DNA from 3 places in the Streptomyces sp. AF1A genome. Region 1 is predicted to be linked to each of the others. Evidence: riboswitches for the same ligand, from Rfam matches in the RefSeq annotation. Region 1 holds a riboswitch; each other region holds the start of a gene.
What was found. Region 1 has a riboswitch for thiamine pyrophosphate ahead of thiC (phosphomethylpyrimidine synthase ThiC). Riboswitches for the same ligand answer to the same signal wherever they lie in the genome.
Positions count from the first base shown of each region.

Region 2: linked by a shared signal. The riboswitch ahead of ACLU3S_RS29485 (thiamine ABC transporter substrate binding subunit) and the one ahead of thiC (phosphomethylpyrimidine synthase ThiC) in region 1 are both predicted to bind thiamine pyrophosphate.
Region 3: linked by a shared signal. The riboswitch ahead of thiO (glycine oxidase ThiO) and the one ahead of thiC (phosphomethylpyrimidine synthase ThiC) in region 1 are both predicted to bind thiamine pyrophosphate.

Region 1 is NZ_JBLEBI010000008.1:32,781-37,870, reverse strand. Features, by position in the region: gene ACLU3S_RS04430 (cupin domain-containing protein) at 1-317, shown strand, start outside; gene ACLU3S_RS04425 (DUF5326 family protein) at 450-662, shown strand; gene ACLU3S_RS04420 (IclR family transcriptional regulator) at 860-1,744, shown strand; gene ACLU3S_RS04415 (SsgA family sporulation/cell division regulator) at 1,845-2,282, shown strand; gene ACLU3S_RS04410 (hypothetical protein) at 2,396-2,557, opposite strand; TPP riboswitch at 2,788-2,965, shown strand; gene thiC (phosphomethylpyrimidine synthase ThiC) at 2,958-4,760, shown strand.
Region 2 is NZ_JBLEBI010000160.1:5,548-10,637, reverse strand. Features, by position in the region: gene ACLU3S_RS29490 (ABC transporter permease) at 1-697, opposite strand, end outside; gene ACLU3S_RS29485 (thiamine ABC transporter substrate binding subunit) at 715-1,746, opposite strand; TPP riboswitch at 1,875-1,982, opposite strand; gene rlmN (23S rRNA (adenine(2503)-C(2))-methyltransferase RlmN) at 2,006-3,112, opposite strand; gene ACLU3S_RS29475 (hypothetical protein) at 3,323-3,562, opposite strand; gene ACLU3S_RS29470 (PP2C family protein-serine/threonine phosphatase) at 3,753-5,075, shown strand.
Region 3 is NZ_JBLEBI010000087.1:9,835-14,924, forward strand. Features, by position in the region: gene pknB (Stk1 family PASTA domain-containing Ser/Thr kinase) at 1-438, opposite strand, end outside; gene ACLU3S_RS22160 (thiazole synthase) at 541-1,362, opposite strand; gene thiS (sulfur carrier protein ThiS) at 1,366-1,578, opposite strand; gene thiO (glycine oxidase ThiO) at 1,575-2,735, opposite strand; TPP riboswitch at 2,733-2,844, opposite strand; gene ACLU3S_RS22175 (hypothetical protein) at 2,897-3,247, shown strand; gene ACLU3S_RS22180 (NAD(P)/FAD-dependent oxidoreductase) at 3,280-4,512, shown strand; gene ACLU3S_RS22185 (Rv2175c family DNA-binding protein) at 5,090-5,090, shown strand, end outside.

The DNA.
Region 1 (5,090 bases):
TGAAGGCATTCCGGCTGGACGAACTGGAGGCGGAGCGGGCCGCGAACGAGGGTGCCTACCTTCAGTTCCTGCGGGAGCGGAACATGTCCGTCGGCCTGTACGCCCTCAACGCGGGCGAGCACGACCCGCAGAAGCCGCACAAGCAGGACGAGGTGTACCTCGTCGTCAGCGGCCGGGCGTCGATCACGGTCGGCATGGAGACGACCGAGGTGGCGCGGGGCAGTGTGGTGTACGTGCCCGCCGGGGTCGCGCACAAGTTCCACCACATCAGCGAGGACCTGAGGGTTGTCGTCGTCTTCTCTCCGCCCGAGGCGTGAGCCCGTACCCCGGGTTCCCTAGGGGACGGCTCAGGGGAGGACAAGGGCCGGGAGACGCCCGCGGCACCCCTTGGCGGCCCTAGCATCGAGTGCAGAACATCGACAGCGCACGAGACGAGAAGGACGAGGGCGATGCGAGAGATCTTCGCGGGACTGCCGTGGTGGGTGAAGTGGGTCGCGGTGCCGGTCATCGCCCTGGTCGTGTTCGGCGGCCTGATAGCGACGGTGATCGGGTTCGTGATCGGCCTGCTGTTCAAGGCGCTGGTCTTCGTGGCCCTGGTCGGCGGACTGATCTACATCGTGCGCAAGTTCATGTCGAGTTCCTCGTCGCGCGGCGACTGGTGAGCATCGCGGGAGCCGGTCACCGGTGAGGGGCCACCGGTTCCCTCGGGGGAGGGAAGTTTCCCCGCGGGGCCGTCTGCACGCGGTGGCGGGCGGTTAGAGTCCGGAACCCCCCACGGGTCCCGCCCCGTGGGAGGCGCAGACCCCCTCCGTGCTCTTTGCCCCCGCACGGGCTGCCCCTCGCGCTTCGGGAGTACCCCTTGGCCACGGTCGACACCGCACCCGCAGAACCCCACGCACCTCCCAGCCTGCCTCGTCCCTGCGCACCCCCCGCCCAGCGGGCGCCCACCGTGACCGTCCCGGGCCGACCGCACCCCGGCGCCGCGGGGTCGTCGGCCGCCGTGACCCTCATCGGCTCCGTGCAGCGCGCCATGCGCCTGCTGGAGACCGTCGCCGCCCGTCCGTACGGCGCTCCCGCCAAACAACTCGCCCGCGAGACCGGCCTGGCCCTGCCCACGGCGTACCACCTGCTGCGCACGCTGGTGCACGAGGGCTATCTGCGCCGTGAGAAAGGGCTGTTCTTCCTCGGTGAGGCCGCCGAGCGACTGGGCAGCAGCGGGGCACAGCAGAAACGTCGCAGCACGGTGGCGGACACGCTCGCGCACTGGCGTGATTCCATCGGTGTCCCGATGTACTACGCGGCGTACCGCGACGGGGAGATCGAGGTCCTGTGCGTCTCCGACTCCCGCGAGGCCCCGGCGGTCGAGGAGTGGGCCGGCTTCCGGGAGACCGGTCACGCGCACGCCATCGGCCAGTGCCTGCTCTCCCAGCTGGACGAGGACGCCCGGCGCGACCATCTCGCCCGCCACCCCGTGCAGGCCATCACGCCGTACACCGTGCGGGACAACGACGCCCTGCTGCGGCGGCTGGCGCGGACACGGCGCATGGAGCCGGTGGTGGAACGTCAGGAGTACGCGCTCGGCACGGTCTGCGCAGCCGTTCCGATCACGGTCGGCACCACCGCGGCCACCGTGGCCATTTCGCTGCCCGCCCACCAGGCCGACCGGCTGTTGCCCGCGGCCCACCGGTTGCAGGCGGAGATCGGGCGCCACATCGGCTCCCTGACGCTCTCTATCAGTATCTGAAAACTCACTCCTTGTGATCTGCTGTGTACGTTCAGCAAGATTTGACCCACGGTCATAGGGATCAGTCCCGGCCAGTCGACGTCATACGACGGGGTAGGCGATGCGAGAGTCCGTACAGGCAGAGGTCATGATGAGCTTTCTCGTCTCGGAGGAGCTCTCCTTCCGCATTCCGGTGGAGCTGCGCTACGAGACAGGTGATCCCTATGCCGTGCGGCTCACCTTCCATCTGCCCGGTGACGCCCCGGTCACCTGGGTCTTCGGGCGCGAACTGCTCATCGACGGGGTCGGGCGCCCGTGCGGGGAGGGGGATGTGCGCATCGCACCGGTCGATACCGAGGTGCTGGGTGAGGTGCTGATCCGGCTTCAGGTCGGCAGCGATTACGCCCTGTTCCGCTCGTCGACGCCGCCGCTCGTGGCCTTCCTCGATCGTACGGACAAGCTGGTGCCGCTCGGCCAGGAAGGCGCCCTGGCCGATTTCGACGCCCATCTCGAGGAAGCCCTGGACCGCATCCTCGCCGAGGAGCAGAGCGCCGGCTGAGCGGTCGCGGTCCGGGCGACGGACGCTGTGCCGTGCCGTACGGAACTGTGCAGGAACGCTTCTGCGCGGGGAACCGGAAGTCCAGGAATCGGTGCTTGCGGGCGGCCCCGGCCTCACCGCTTCCGGCGTCGCCCCGGCCGCCGCGTGCCGGCGGGGACTGTGCACCGGCCGGCGCCGGCGCGTCCGGGCCGGTCGGCCGCCACCACCAGCGCGGCGAGCGCGGTCGTGACCGCGACCGAGGCGACCAGGCCGAAGGAGCCGGCCAGCGTGCGCACGATCTCGCGTCGTGGTCGGCCGGGACCGCCTGAGGGTGTCCCCGGGGCTGGCCGGGGACGGCCGCACGGCCGTCGTGGGCGCGTATCCGCCCTCCTGTCCCGAGCCGTCTCGGCGGCGAGGCTCGGGCGGTTGATACGGGTACTGCTCCATCCCGGGCACGCTCGATCCTGGCAAGAAGGGCGGAGGCCCACTGTTCACCGCGCTGTATATGACGCTAGCGTGGGAGCACCTTTGCACACGCGGGAGCTCGGAGCACCGGGCTGAGAGGGCGCTGACCTCCGTACATGTGATGTTTCACGTGGAACACGGGATGTTCCGCGGGAAGCGTCGGCAGACGGAAACCGCTGCGTCGACCGCCGAACCTGTTACCGGGTAATGCCGGCGTAGGGAGTAGGTCTCATGACCAACAAGGACGCACGCACACCTGCCTCCGTTCAGGACGACACGTCGCGGGAGGCCGGGAAGTCCATCGGCTGGCACAAGGCGTACGTCGAGGGCTCACGCCCCGACGTGCGTGTGCCGGTCCGTCAGGTGCACCTCACCAACGGGCAGTCGGTCACGCTGTACGACACGTCGGGCCCGTACACCGATCCACTCGTCGACACCGACGTCCGCAGGGGCCTGCCGCCGCTGCGGGAGAACTGGGTCATCGCCCGCGGCGACACCGAGGAGTACGCGGGCCGTCCCGTCCGTCCCGAGGACGACGGCATCAAGCACACCTCGCCGCGCGGGGGACTGCGCAACCTCGACGCGGTCTTCCCGGGACGCCCGCGCCAGCCGCGGCGGGGCCGGGGCGGCCAGGCCGTCACGCAGCTCGCGTACGCGCGCCGGGGCGAGATCACTCCCGAGATGGAGTTCGTGGCCATCCGGGAGAACGTTTCCCCCGAGGTGGTCCGCGAGGAGATCGCGGCGGGTCGGGCGGTGCTGCCCGCCAACGTCAACCACCCGGAGATCGAGCCGATGATCATCGGCAAGCGGTTCCTGGTGAAGGTCAACGCCAACATCGGCAATTCCGCGGTGACGTCCTCCATCGAGGAGGAGGTCGAGAAGATGACCTGGGCGACCCGCTGGGGCGCCGACACGGTCATGGACCTGTCCACCGGCCGCAACATCCACACCACCCGCGAGTGGGTGCTGCGCAACTCCCCCGTCCCCATCGGCACCGTGCCGCTCTACCAGGCCCTGGAGAAGGTCGACGGCAAGGCCGAGGAACTGACGTGGGAGATCTACAAGGACACCGTCATCGAGCAGGCCGAGCAGGGCGTGGACTACATGACGGTCCACGCGGGCGTGCGCCTGCCGTTCGTCCCGCTCACGGCGAACCGCAAGACCGGCATCGTCTCGCGTGGCGGCTCGATCATGGCCGCGTGGTGCCTGGCGCACCACAAGGAGTCGTTCCTGTACGAGAACTTCGAGGAGCTGTGCGAGATCCTCGCCGCCTACGACGTCACGTACTCGCTGGGCGACGGTCTGCGCCCCGGCTCGATCGCGGACGCCAACGACGAGGCGCAGTTCGCGGAGTTGCGGACGCTCGGGGAACTCAACCGGATCGCCAGGCGTTTCCACGTACAGACGATGATCGAGGGCCCCGGTCACGTCCCGATGCACAAGATCAAGGAGAACATCGACCTTCAGCAGGAGATCTGCGATGAGGCTCCGTTCTATACGCTCGGCCCGCTGACCACGGATGTCGCGCCGGCGTACGACCACATCACCTCCGGCATCGGCGCCGCGATGATCGCCTGGTGGGGCACGGCGATGCTCTGCTACGTCACGCCCAAGGAGCACCTGGGCCTGCCCAACCGGGACGACGTCAAGACCGGCGTCATCACCTACAAGATCGCTGCTCATGCGGCCGACCTCGCCAAGGGGCACCCGGGCGCACAGGAGTGGGACGACGCCCTGTCCGACGCCCGCTTCGAGTTCCGGTGGGAGGACCAGTTCAACCTCGCTCTGGACCCGGACACGGCACGGGAGTTCCACGACGAGACCCTGCCGGCCGAGCCCGCCAAGACGGCCCACTTCTGCTCCATGTGCGGACCGAAGTTCTGCAGTATGAAGATCAGCCACAGCATCACGGAGCGGTTCGGTGGTGACGCGGCTGAGGGAGCGTCGGCGGAGGAGATCGCCGAGGGGATGCTCCAGAAGTCGAGGGAGTTCGCCGAGGCGGGCAACCGGGTCTACCTGCCGATCGCGGACTGAGGCGCACCAGGGGCGGTCTCGCGCTGCCGAACAGCCCGAGGCTGGTCGGTGCGCGGACCGCCTCGTCCTCGGCCGCGGCAGGGGTCGCGCATTTCGCCCATTCCTCATACGTGCTGCATGTAGGCCCGACCGATTCCTGAACAAGGTGTTTGTCCGGCTAATCCTTCACTCGTTCGCCGCACATCCATAACTGCACCACAGCGTTAGTTGCAACGTGATGAAGGCAACGAAGGGGCAGGCAGCCGAATCCATTCCGGAGCGGTCCTCCGCCACGGCTGGACGACCCGTGCGTCTGGGTTCCTATACGTACTTGCCTGCGTCCGTCAGAGC
Region 2 (5,090 bases), on a different contig from region 1:
AGACCTCCGAGGTCTGCCGGTAGATCTCCACTTCGATGGTGGAGAACGTGGGCCCGCCGAGGATCTGGACGACGCCGAAGGAGGTGAAGGTGAACAGGAACACCATCAGCGCGGCGGCGGCCACGGCGGGCGCCAGGGCCGGGAGGGTGACCTTCCGCCACGCCTGGAGGGGCGATGCGCCCAGCATGCGCGCGGCCTCCTCCTGCCGGGGGTCGAGCTGGGCCCACAGCCCGCCCACCGTCCGCACGACGACGGCGTAGTTGAAGAAGACATGGGCCAGCAGGATGGCCCACACCGTGGTGTCCAGCCGTACGCCCCACAGCCGGTCGAGCAGCCCGCCGTGCCCGACCAGCGCGAGGAACGCGCTGCCGGCGACGACGGTCGGCAGCACGAACGGCACGGTGACGACGGCGCGCAGCACCTGCTTGCCCGGGAAGTCGAGCCGGGCGAAGACGTGGGCGGCGGGCAGGGCGAGCAGCAGGGTCAGCGCGGTGGAGGCGAGCGCCTGCCAGGTGGTGAACCACAGCACGTGCCGGATGTCCGGCTGCGTGAGCACGTCCGCGATCCGCCCGGGATGCCAGGCGCCGTCGGTCTTCAGCCCGCGGGCCACGATCGCGGCCACCGGCCAGGCGAAGAACACGGCGAAGAACGCGACGGGCAGGGCCAGCAGCCCGAGCCGCGTCGCGCTCCCGCGCATGTCCCGTCGGCGGGGAGCTACTTCAGTACGAGCGAGGTCCACGTCTTGACCCACTGATCACGGTTGGCGGCGATCTTGTCGGGGGCCATGGTCTCGGGGTGCTGGGCGGCCGGGCCGTACTTGGTGAAGTCGGCGGGCACGGCGGCCCCCTTCACCACCGGGTAGACGAACATCTTGAGCGGCATGTCCTCCTGGAACTCCTTGGTCAGCAGGAAGTCGATGAAGGCCTTGGCGCCCTTGGGGTTCTTCGCGTTGCTCAGCACCCCGGCGAACTCGATCTGCCGGAAGCAGGTGCCGGTGGCCACGCCGGTCGGGGCGGTGCTGGGCCGCTTCTTGGCGTAGATCACCTCGGCGGGCGGGGAGGAGGCGTACGACACGACCAGCGGCCGGTCGCCACCGGCCTTCTTCCCCTCCGACGAGCCGGAGAACTCCTGGTAGTAGGCCTGGTCCCAGCCGTCGACGACCTTCACGCCGTTGGCCTTCAGCTTCTTCCAGTAGTCCTGCCAGCTGTTGTCGCCGAACTGCGCGGCGCTGCCGAGCAGGAAGCCGAGGCCGGGCGAGGAGGTGGCCGCGTTCTCGGTGACGAGCAGGTTCTTGTACTCGGGCCTGGCCAGGTCGGCGAAGGACTGCGGCGGGGCGAGACGGTGGTCGGCGAAGTACTTCTTGTCGTAGTTGACGCATATGTCGCCGTAGTCGATCGGCGTGACCCGGTGCCTGTCCTTGTCGAGTTGGTACTGGGCGCCGACCGTGCCGAGTCCCTTGGCGGTGTACGGCTGGAACAGCCCGTTGTCGAGGGCCCGGGACAGCAGCGTGTTGTCGACGCCGAAGAAGACGTCGCCCTGGGGGTTGTCCTTGGTCAGGATGGCCTTGTTGACGGCCTGTCCCGCGTCGCCGTCCCGCAGGTTTCTGACCTTGTACCCGGACTGCCTCTCGAAGTCCTTGATGACGCTCTTGGAGGCGGCCCACGAGTCGTGGCTGACGAGGGTCACGGTCTTGGAGTCGCCGGAGGCGTGGCTGCCGGACGATCCGCATGCGGCGAGGGTGACCATGCCCAGGGCGACGGCCACGGCCGCCAGCCGCCTTGTGGTGATGCTCAACGAAGTCCTCCTGGGGTTGGCCAGGAAGAGACGCGGCCCTGCCCGGGCTCCCGCGCGGGAGCCCGGGCAGGGCGCAACAGCTCGAGTGATGACCGAACTTCCTACCCAGAATGACCTGGGCGAGGTTCAGAGGGTCTGCGGCCCGGTTGCCGCACTCTCAGCGCTGTGGCGCTCCCCTGTCGGAATATGGAGTTGTATGGACGTCGTCAGATTACCGCTCGGTGGCCGCCAGCTGACCACAGGCCCCGTCGATCTCCTGGCCCCGGGTGTCCCGGATGGTGACCGGTACCCCGTGCGCCTCGATGGCCGCCACGAAGGCCTTCTCGTCCTCGGGCCGTGAGGCGGTCCACCGGGAGCCCGGAGTCGGGTTCAGCGGGATGAGGTTGACGTGCACGGGCTTGCCCCTGAGCAGCCGGCCGAGCCGGTCGCCGCGCCATGCCTGGTCGTTGATGTCCCGGATCATGGCGTACTCGATGGACAGCCGGCGCCCGGACTTCGCGGCGTACTCGAACCCGGCGTCCAGCACCTCGCGCACCTTCCAGCGGGTGTTGACGGGGACGAGGGTGTCGCGCAGCTCGTCGTCGGGGGCGTGCAGGGAGATCGCGAGCCGGCACTTGAAGCCCTCGTCGGCGAACCGGTGGATGGCGGGCACCAGGCCGACGGTCGAGACGGTGATCCCGCGCTGCGAGAGCCCGAGCCCGTCCGGCGCCGGGTCGGTCAGCGCACGGATGGCCCCCACGACCCGCTTGTAGTTGGCCAGCGGCTCACCCATGCCCATGAAGACGATGTTGGACAGCCGGGCCGGCCCGCCGGGCACCTCCCCGTCCCGCAGCGCCCGCATCCCGTCGACGATCTGGTGGACGATCTCCGCGGTGGACAGGTTCCGGTCCAGTCCCGCCTGCCCGGTGGCGCAGAACGGACAGTTCATCCCACACCCGGCCTGTGAGCTGATGCACATGGTCACCCGGTCCGGGTAGCGCATCAGCACGGACTCGACGAGTGTCCCGTCGAACAGCCGCCACAGCGTCTTGCGGGTCGTCCCCTGGTCGGTCGACAGATGCCGGACGACCGTCATGAGCTCGGGGAGCAGCGCCTCGCGCAGCTTCTCCCGGGAGCCGGCCGGGATGTCGGTCCAGTGCTCCGGTCCGTGCGCGTACCGCGCGAAGTAGTGCTGCGAGAGCTGCTTGGCACGGAACGGCTTCTCACCGATCTCGGCCACCGCGTCCTTGCGCTCGGCAGGCGTGAGATCGGCAAGATGCCGCGGCGGCTTCTTGGCTCCGCGCGGCGCGACGAAAGTGAGTTCTCCGGGCTTGGGCATGGTGGTACCAGTGTCGCAGATCCAATCGGGTGACCTGGGGCCGCCGGTCCGGACGACTGTCGTCGGCGGTGGGCGTCAGGGTTGCTCAGCCGGCCCTCGTCATCGGTCACGGACCGGCGCTACGGCGAGGGGCGTGTCGGTACGCTGCTGGATGGTGCCGGCTTGTCGAGACCTGCGACGGCCTGATGTCGGCGGGGGCGCCGCATGTGCTCAGGTGGCCGAGCGCCAGTGGGGGATGCTCTCGAAGTGCACGTCGTAGCGGTCCTGCTCAGGGAGGAGCGAGTCGAACTCGGCTTCGCCGCGGCTGATGGCGGCCAGTTGCTCGAAGTAGCCGAACCGCTCGATGCCCGGGCTGAGCACGACGAACACGTCGGCCTCCTGGCCGTCGGCCGCCCCGAAGACGTGCGGCAGGCCGGGAGGAATGACGACGGCTTCCGGCCCTCTCCGCATGCGGGCGTGCGTCGGCGGCGGCAGCGCCCAGCGGGCCGAGGGCGGGAGCGCGGGCGCAGCCGGCGCCTGGCCCCGCTCGCTGCGCTCACCGGCGATCCGCGCAGGCCGCGGCCCGGGGGCGGTTGGATGTGGTGCCTGCTCGGGTACTCGCGGTGATGCGGGGACACGGTGGCACGAGGAGGAGAACGGCATGGCCAGGGAGCCTGTCCCCGACCACTGCGGTGGGCCGGTCGGGGACCGCGCGCGAAGGGGCGCCGAGGACCTGGACCGGATCCAGGCCGGCCTGCGCCGGGCCGTGCACGCGCAGGGGCGGATGCACCAACTGCTCGATGCGGTGCTCACCATCAGCAGCGCCCTGGACCTGAACGTGGTCCTGCGCACCATCGCGGACACCGCCCGGCAGATGGTCCAGGCCCGTTATGCCGCGGTCGGTGTGCTGGATCAGGACGGCGACTTCGCCGAGCTGATCACCTCGGGGTTCGGCGCGGATCAGTTCCGGGAAGCCGGGGGCGAGCTGCCGCACGGCACCGGCCTGCTCGGCGAGCTGGTGCGCGACCCGCGCCCGCTGCGCGTGGACGACGTGGCCCGCCATCCCCACGCGGTCGGCTTCCCCAAGGGCCACCCGGTCATGACCACCTTGCTCGGAGTGCCGATCCGGGTCCGGGAGACCGTCTACGGCAACCTCTACCTGGCGGACAAGGCGGACGGCCCGTTCACCGACGAGGACCAGGACATCGTCATCGCGCTGGCCGCCGCGGTCGGCGTGGCCATCGAGAACGCCCGCTTGTACGAGCGGCTGCGGCAGGCGACGGAGGAGTTCCAGCAGAGCCTGCTGCCCCGCATGCCGCGCATGAAGGGCCTTGAACTGGAGGCCCGCTACCAGCCCTCCACCGAGGCTCCCAGGATCGGCGGGGACTGGTACGACCTGATCCACCTTCCCGGGCAGGTGCCGTGCCTGACGGTCGGCGACGTGATGGGCCACGGTCTGGAGTCGGCCACCGTCATGAGCCGGATCAGCAACATCCTCCGGGTGATCGCCTTCGACGAGCGCGACCCTCCCAGCCGCATCCTGCACCGCCTCGACGAAGTCCTGCACGAACTGCACGGAGGCCCACTGGCCACCGTGCTGGTGGCCCGCCTGGAGCCCGCGGCCGACGGCGGACGGCTGATGCGCTGGTCCCGCGCCGGCCATCTCCCGCCCCTGCTGGTCACCGCCGATCACCAGGCCCACTATCTGCACTCCGATGCGGGCCTGCCGCTCGGCGTCGACTCCGCCCTGCCCAGGTCCGACAGCGCATATGTGCTCCCCGCGGGTTCCACGGTGGTGCTCCACACCGACGGGCTGGTCGAGCACCCCGCAGACACCCTGGAGGACGGTATGCGGCACGCCGCCCGGATCGCCGCCGCTCGGGCCACCGAGCCGCTGCCCTGTCTGTGCGACGCGCTGCTCACCCACCGCCGGGGATGCTTCCACGACGATGTCGCTCTCCTCGCCGCACGCGTCACGCACTGACCGAGCGGCCTCAGC
Region 3 (5,090 bases), on a different contig from region 1:
GTTCTCGGGCTTCATGTCCCGGTGCACGAACCCGGCCCGGTGCGCGGCGCCGAGCGCGGCGAGCACGGGCTCGAGAATGTCCAGTGCGGCCCGCGGCTGCAGCGCACCGCGCTCGCGCAGCACGTCCCGCAGGGTGCACCCGGCGACGTACTCCATCGCCAGGTACACGTACGACCCGTCGGTCCCCTGGTCGAAGACCTGCACCACGTTCGGGTGATCCAGCCGGGCGACGGACTTCGCCTCCCGGATGAACCGCTCGACGAAGGACCCGTCGGCCGCCAGGGTCGGGTGCATCACCTTCAGCGCGAGGACGCGATCCAGGCGGGTGTCCAGGCTCCGGTAGACCGTGGCCATCCCACCGACCGCGATCCGCGCGTCCACGCGGTACCGGCCGTCGAGCACCTGCCCGACGAGGGGGTCCTGAAGGGTCGTATCCACGCAGGGGAGTGTACGAGCACCGACCGACACAGCCCCGGGTGAGACCGCTCCCGGGCCCGTACTGCAGCCGACCTGTGACGCTTCACACGAACAAGGGTGCGATCACCGTTCCGGGAGGCGAGCGGGGGACGGGAACGCGGGCCGCTCGGGATCCAGCCGGGCCATCCCCTCCGTCGGGGAGGACGCCTCCGCGAGATACCTCCGGGGGATCCGCCCGGCCAGCCGGGCCAGCCGGCCGCCCTGCACGGCGTGCTTCATGGCGGTCGCCATCAGCTCCGGCTCCTGCGCCCGCGTCACGGCCGACGCCAGCATCACGCCCGCGCACCCCAGCTCCATCGCCAGGGCGACGTCGGACGCCGTACCGGCCCCGGCGTCGAGGATCACCGGCACGCGCGCGTGCTCGACGATCAGCTGGAAGTTGTGCGGATTGCGGATCCCGAGGCCGGACCCGATCGGCGACCCCAGCGGCATGACCGCCGCGCACCCGACGTCCTCCAGCTTCCGCGCCAGCACCGGGTCGTCATTGGTGTACGGCAGCACTGTGAAGCCGTCGTCGACCAGTGTCTCCGCGGCCTCCAGCAGCTCCACCGGGTCCGGCAGCAGCGTCCGCTCGTCGGCGATGACCTCCAGCTTGACCAGGTCCGTGCCGAGCGCCTCCCTGGCCAGCCGGGCGGTGAGCACGGCCTCCCCGGCGGTGAAGCAGCCCGCCGTGTTCGGCAGCACCCGGATGCCCAGTTTCCGCAGCACCGACAGCACCGAACCGTGCACGGACGGGTCAACCCGCCGCATCGCGACCGTCGTCAGCTCCGTGCCCGAGGCGACCAGCGCCCGCTCCAGCACGTCCAGGCTGGGCGCCCCGCCCGTGCCCATGATCAGCCGGGACCCGAAGGACACCCCGCCGAGGACGAAGGGATCGTCGGCCATGGCTCAGCCTCCCTGGACGGCGGTGAGAACCTCGACCCGGTCGCCCTCGGCCAGCGCCGTGGCCGGCCACTGCGCGCGCGGGACGACGGTCTCGTTGACGGCGGCCGCCACCCCGGAGGGCGCCGCGACCAGTGAACGTACGACGGTGTCGAGCGCGGTGCCCGGGGAGACCTGGCGGCGCTCGCCGTTGACGGAGATGGTGACGGAGGCGGTCATGCGGGCTGCTCCGAGCGGACGGCGCCGAAGCGCTTGGGCGTGAACGGACGGGCTTCATCGGGGAGTTCGCCGGTGACGAGGGCGTGCGCCAGCACGTCCCCGGTGACCGGCGTGAGCAGCACCCCGTTGCGGTGGTGCCCGGTGGCCAGCAGCAGCCCGTCGAGCCCGGACGGGCCGAGCAGCGGCGCGTTGTCGGGGGAGCCGGGGCGCAGCCCGGCGCGGGTCTCGGTGAGCGGCAGCTCGGTGATGCCCGGCACCAGCTCGTGCGCGTCGCGCAGCAGCTCGTACACGCCGCCCGCGGTGACCGTCGTGTCCCAGCCCAGCTCCTCGCTGGTGGCCCCGACGACCAGCTCGCCGTCCTCGCGGGGCACCAGGTAGACCTGGCTGCCGCGGACCACGGCCCGCACGGTCCGGCTCAGGAACGGCGCGAACCGCCGCGGCACGGTCAGCCGCAGCACCTGGCCCTTCACCGGCCGCACCGGCGGCAGCAGCTCGTCCGGCACGCCCGGGAGCCGCCCGCTCAGGCTGCCGGCCGCCAGCACCACCTGCCCGGCGCGCAGCGCGGTGCCGTCCGCGGTGGTGACCCCCGCGGCCCGGTCCCCGACCACGTCCAGCCGCTTTGCCCAGGCCCGGTGGAACGCCACCCCGGCCCGCTCGCACGCGGCCACCAGGGCCGCGGCCAGCCGCCGCGGGTCGATCTGGTGGTCGCCGTCGACGCGCAGCCCGCCGCGCACGCCGGGTGCCAGCATCGGCTCCAGGCGGCGGCACTCCCGCCCCGACAGCCACTCCGATGCGAGGCCCGAGCGCTGCTGCAGGGCGTGCAGCTCCCGGAGGTGGGCGCGGTCGTCGGCGTCCAGCGCGACCGCGAGCGTGCCGCAGCGGCGGTAGCCGAGGCCGTGGCCGGTCAGCTCGGTCAGCTCGGCCGCGAAACCGGGGTAGCGGCGGGCCGACTCCAGGTTGAGGGCGAGCAGGGTCTCCTCGCCGTAGTGCAGTTCGGTGACCGCGGCCAGCATCCCGGCCGCGACCTGCGCGGCCCCGCCCCCTGGCGCGGGGTCGACCACGGCCGTCGCGAGCCCGCGCTGCGCGGCGCGCCAGGCCGTGACCAGGCCGATGATCCCGCCCCCGATGACGAGGACGTCGGACGTACGTGACGACATGGGCGTCCAGCCCCTCCCTTCGCCGGCATGACCCGGATCAGGTTCGTACGGTCGGAGGCCGCCAGCCTCCCTCTCAGCCCGGTGCGTCCGGGCTCCCGCGAGTGCTTGTACGGGGGTTACCCTAGCCCGCCGTACTCGTCACCCGTAAGGAGCCCTCCGCCGTGGCCCGCTCGCTGGACGGACTGATCCTCGCCCCCGTCTCGGACCAAGCGCCAGGTCAGGTGGGTACCCGGACCCGGTTCGCGTACCACGAGAAGGACGGCGAGGTGTGGGCCGAGTACGCCGGTGGCGACGTCGTGCGCGGCCATCTGGTGGGCACCCGCGAGGGGGACCGGGTGGACTTCCGGTACGTGCAGCTCAGGACCGACGGGAGGACCGCCTCCGGGCACTGCGTGTCCACGGTCGTGGAGCTGCCCGACGGGCGGGTGCGGCTCGAGGAGACCTGGGAGTGGGAGTCGCAGCCGGGCTCCGGCACGAGCGTTGTGGAAGAGGTCACCGCACCCGCCCGCTGACTGACAGTTCGTCAGTTGTTTATCGTGATCGGATGAGGGAGCAGACAGCGCACGAGGGCACGTCCCCGGTGCGGCGCGTGGTCGTCGTCGGTGCGGGCATGGCCGGGGTGCAGACCGCGGTCGCCCTGCGGGAGCAGGGCTTCAAGGGCGGCGTGACCGTCATCGGCGCCGAGCCGCACCAGCCGTACGACCGCCCGCCGCTGTCGAAGGCCGTGCTGCTCGGCAAGGCCGAGGACTCCGCCTTCGACGTGGACTTCGACTCGCTGGGCGTCGACCTCCGGCTCGGCTGCGAGGCGCAGGGCGTGCGGCCCGCCGAGCACGAGCTGGACACCGAGGCGGGGCCGGTCCCGTACGACGTCCTGGTCCTCGCCACCGGCGCCGAGCCGATCACGCTGCCCGGCACCGAGGGCGTGCCCGGGGTGCACCTGCTGCGCACCCTGGACGACGCCGAACGGCTGCGGCCGGTGCTGAGCCGGCAGCACGACATCGTGGTCGTCGGCGCGGGCTGGATCGGCGCCGAGTTCGCCACCGCCGCCCGGGAGGCGGGGTGCGCGGTGACCGTCGTGGAGGCCGCCGACCGGCCGCTCCCCGGTTCCCTGCCCGCCGAGGTCGCCGCCCCGATGGCCGCCTGGTACGCCGACGCGGGCGCCGAACTGCGCACCCACGCGCGCGTGGAGCGCGTCGAGCCCGGCGCGGTCGTCCTCGCCGACGGCACGCGGCTGCCCGCGGGCGCGGTCGTCGTCGGCATCGGCGCCCGCCCCGCCACCGCGTGGCTGGCCGGCTCCGGCATCGAACTGGGCGCGCGCGGCGAGATCGTCGCGGACGCCCACCTGCGGGCCTCCGTGCCGGACGTGTACGCCGTCGGCGACTGCGCGTCCTTCCCCTCGGCGCGCTACGACGAGCGGCTGCTCGTCCACCACTGGGACAACGCCCTGCAGGGCCCGCGCACGGTCGCCGCGCACATCCTCGGCGAGACCGCGGCCGTCTACGACCCGGTGCCGTACTTCTGGTCCGAGCAGTTCGGCCGTTTCGTGCAGTACGCGGGCCACCACGCCGCCGCCGACCGGCTGGTCCGGCGCGGCGACCCCGCGGGCCCCGCCTGGTCGGTCTGCTGGCTGCGCGAGGACCGCCTGGTGGCCGTCCTGGCGGTGGGCCGCCCACGCGACCTCGCCCAGGGCCGCCGCCTGATCGAGGCGGGCCGTCGCATGTCCCCGCAGTCCCTGAGCGACCCCGCCCGCCCCCTGAAGAACGCCACGGCCGACTGACGGAGCCCGGACCGCCGACCCACGATCCGGGTCCTGGCGCCGGCCCCGGCGGCGCGCCCCTGCCCGCCCCCGCCGCGCATGCGGCTGTCGCCGACCGGGCAGCGGGAGACCCCCTGACCCTGCCCGCACGCCGAACGCCACATCCCCGGGGGCGTCGCCGGCCGCACCGGTCCCGTGGGCGGGCGGGGGCGTCTGGCAGCCGGTCCGTTCGTCGCGGGGCGCGGTTGGTTCGCCCTGTGCGGGCCGCATCGGGTGCTTTGGGCTGGCCGCCCGCTGAAAAGGATGCGCGATGGTGCCGGCCCGTATCCCCGGGGGCGTCGCCGGCCGCGCGGGTCCCGTGGGCGGGCGGGGGCATCTGGCAGCCGGCCCGCTCGTCGTGGGGCCCAGCCGGTGTGCCCCGCGCAGGCAGCCTGGTCGGCCCGCCGCGGCGTGGGCTGCGGGATGTCCCGGCCGCCCGCCGAACGCCACGCGCGGCCGTGTCGGCAGGTGTCCACAGGAGCGTCACCAGCCACGACGGACCCGCGGACGGACGACGACACATCGCGGCAGACCCAGCGGAGCGCCTACGCTGGGTTCCG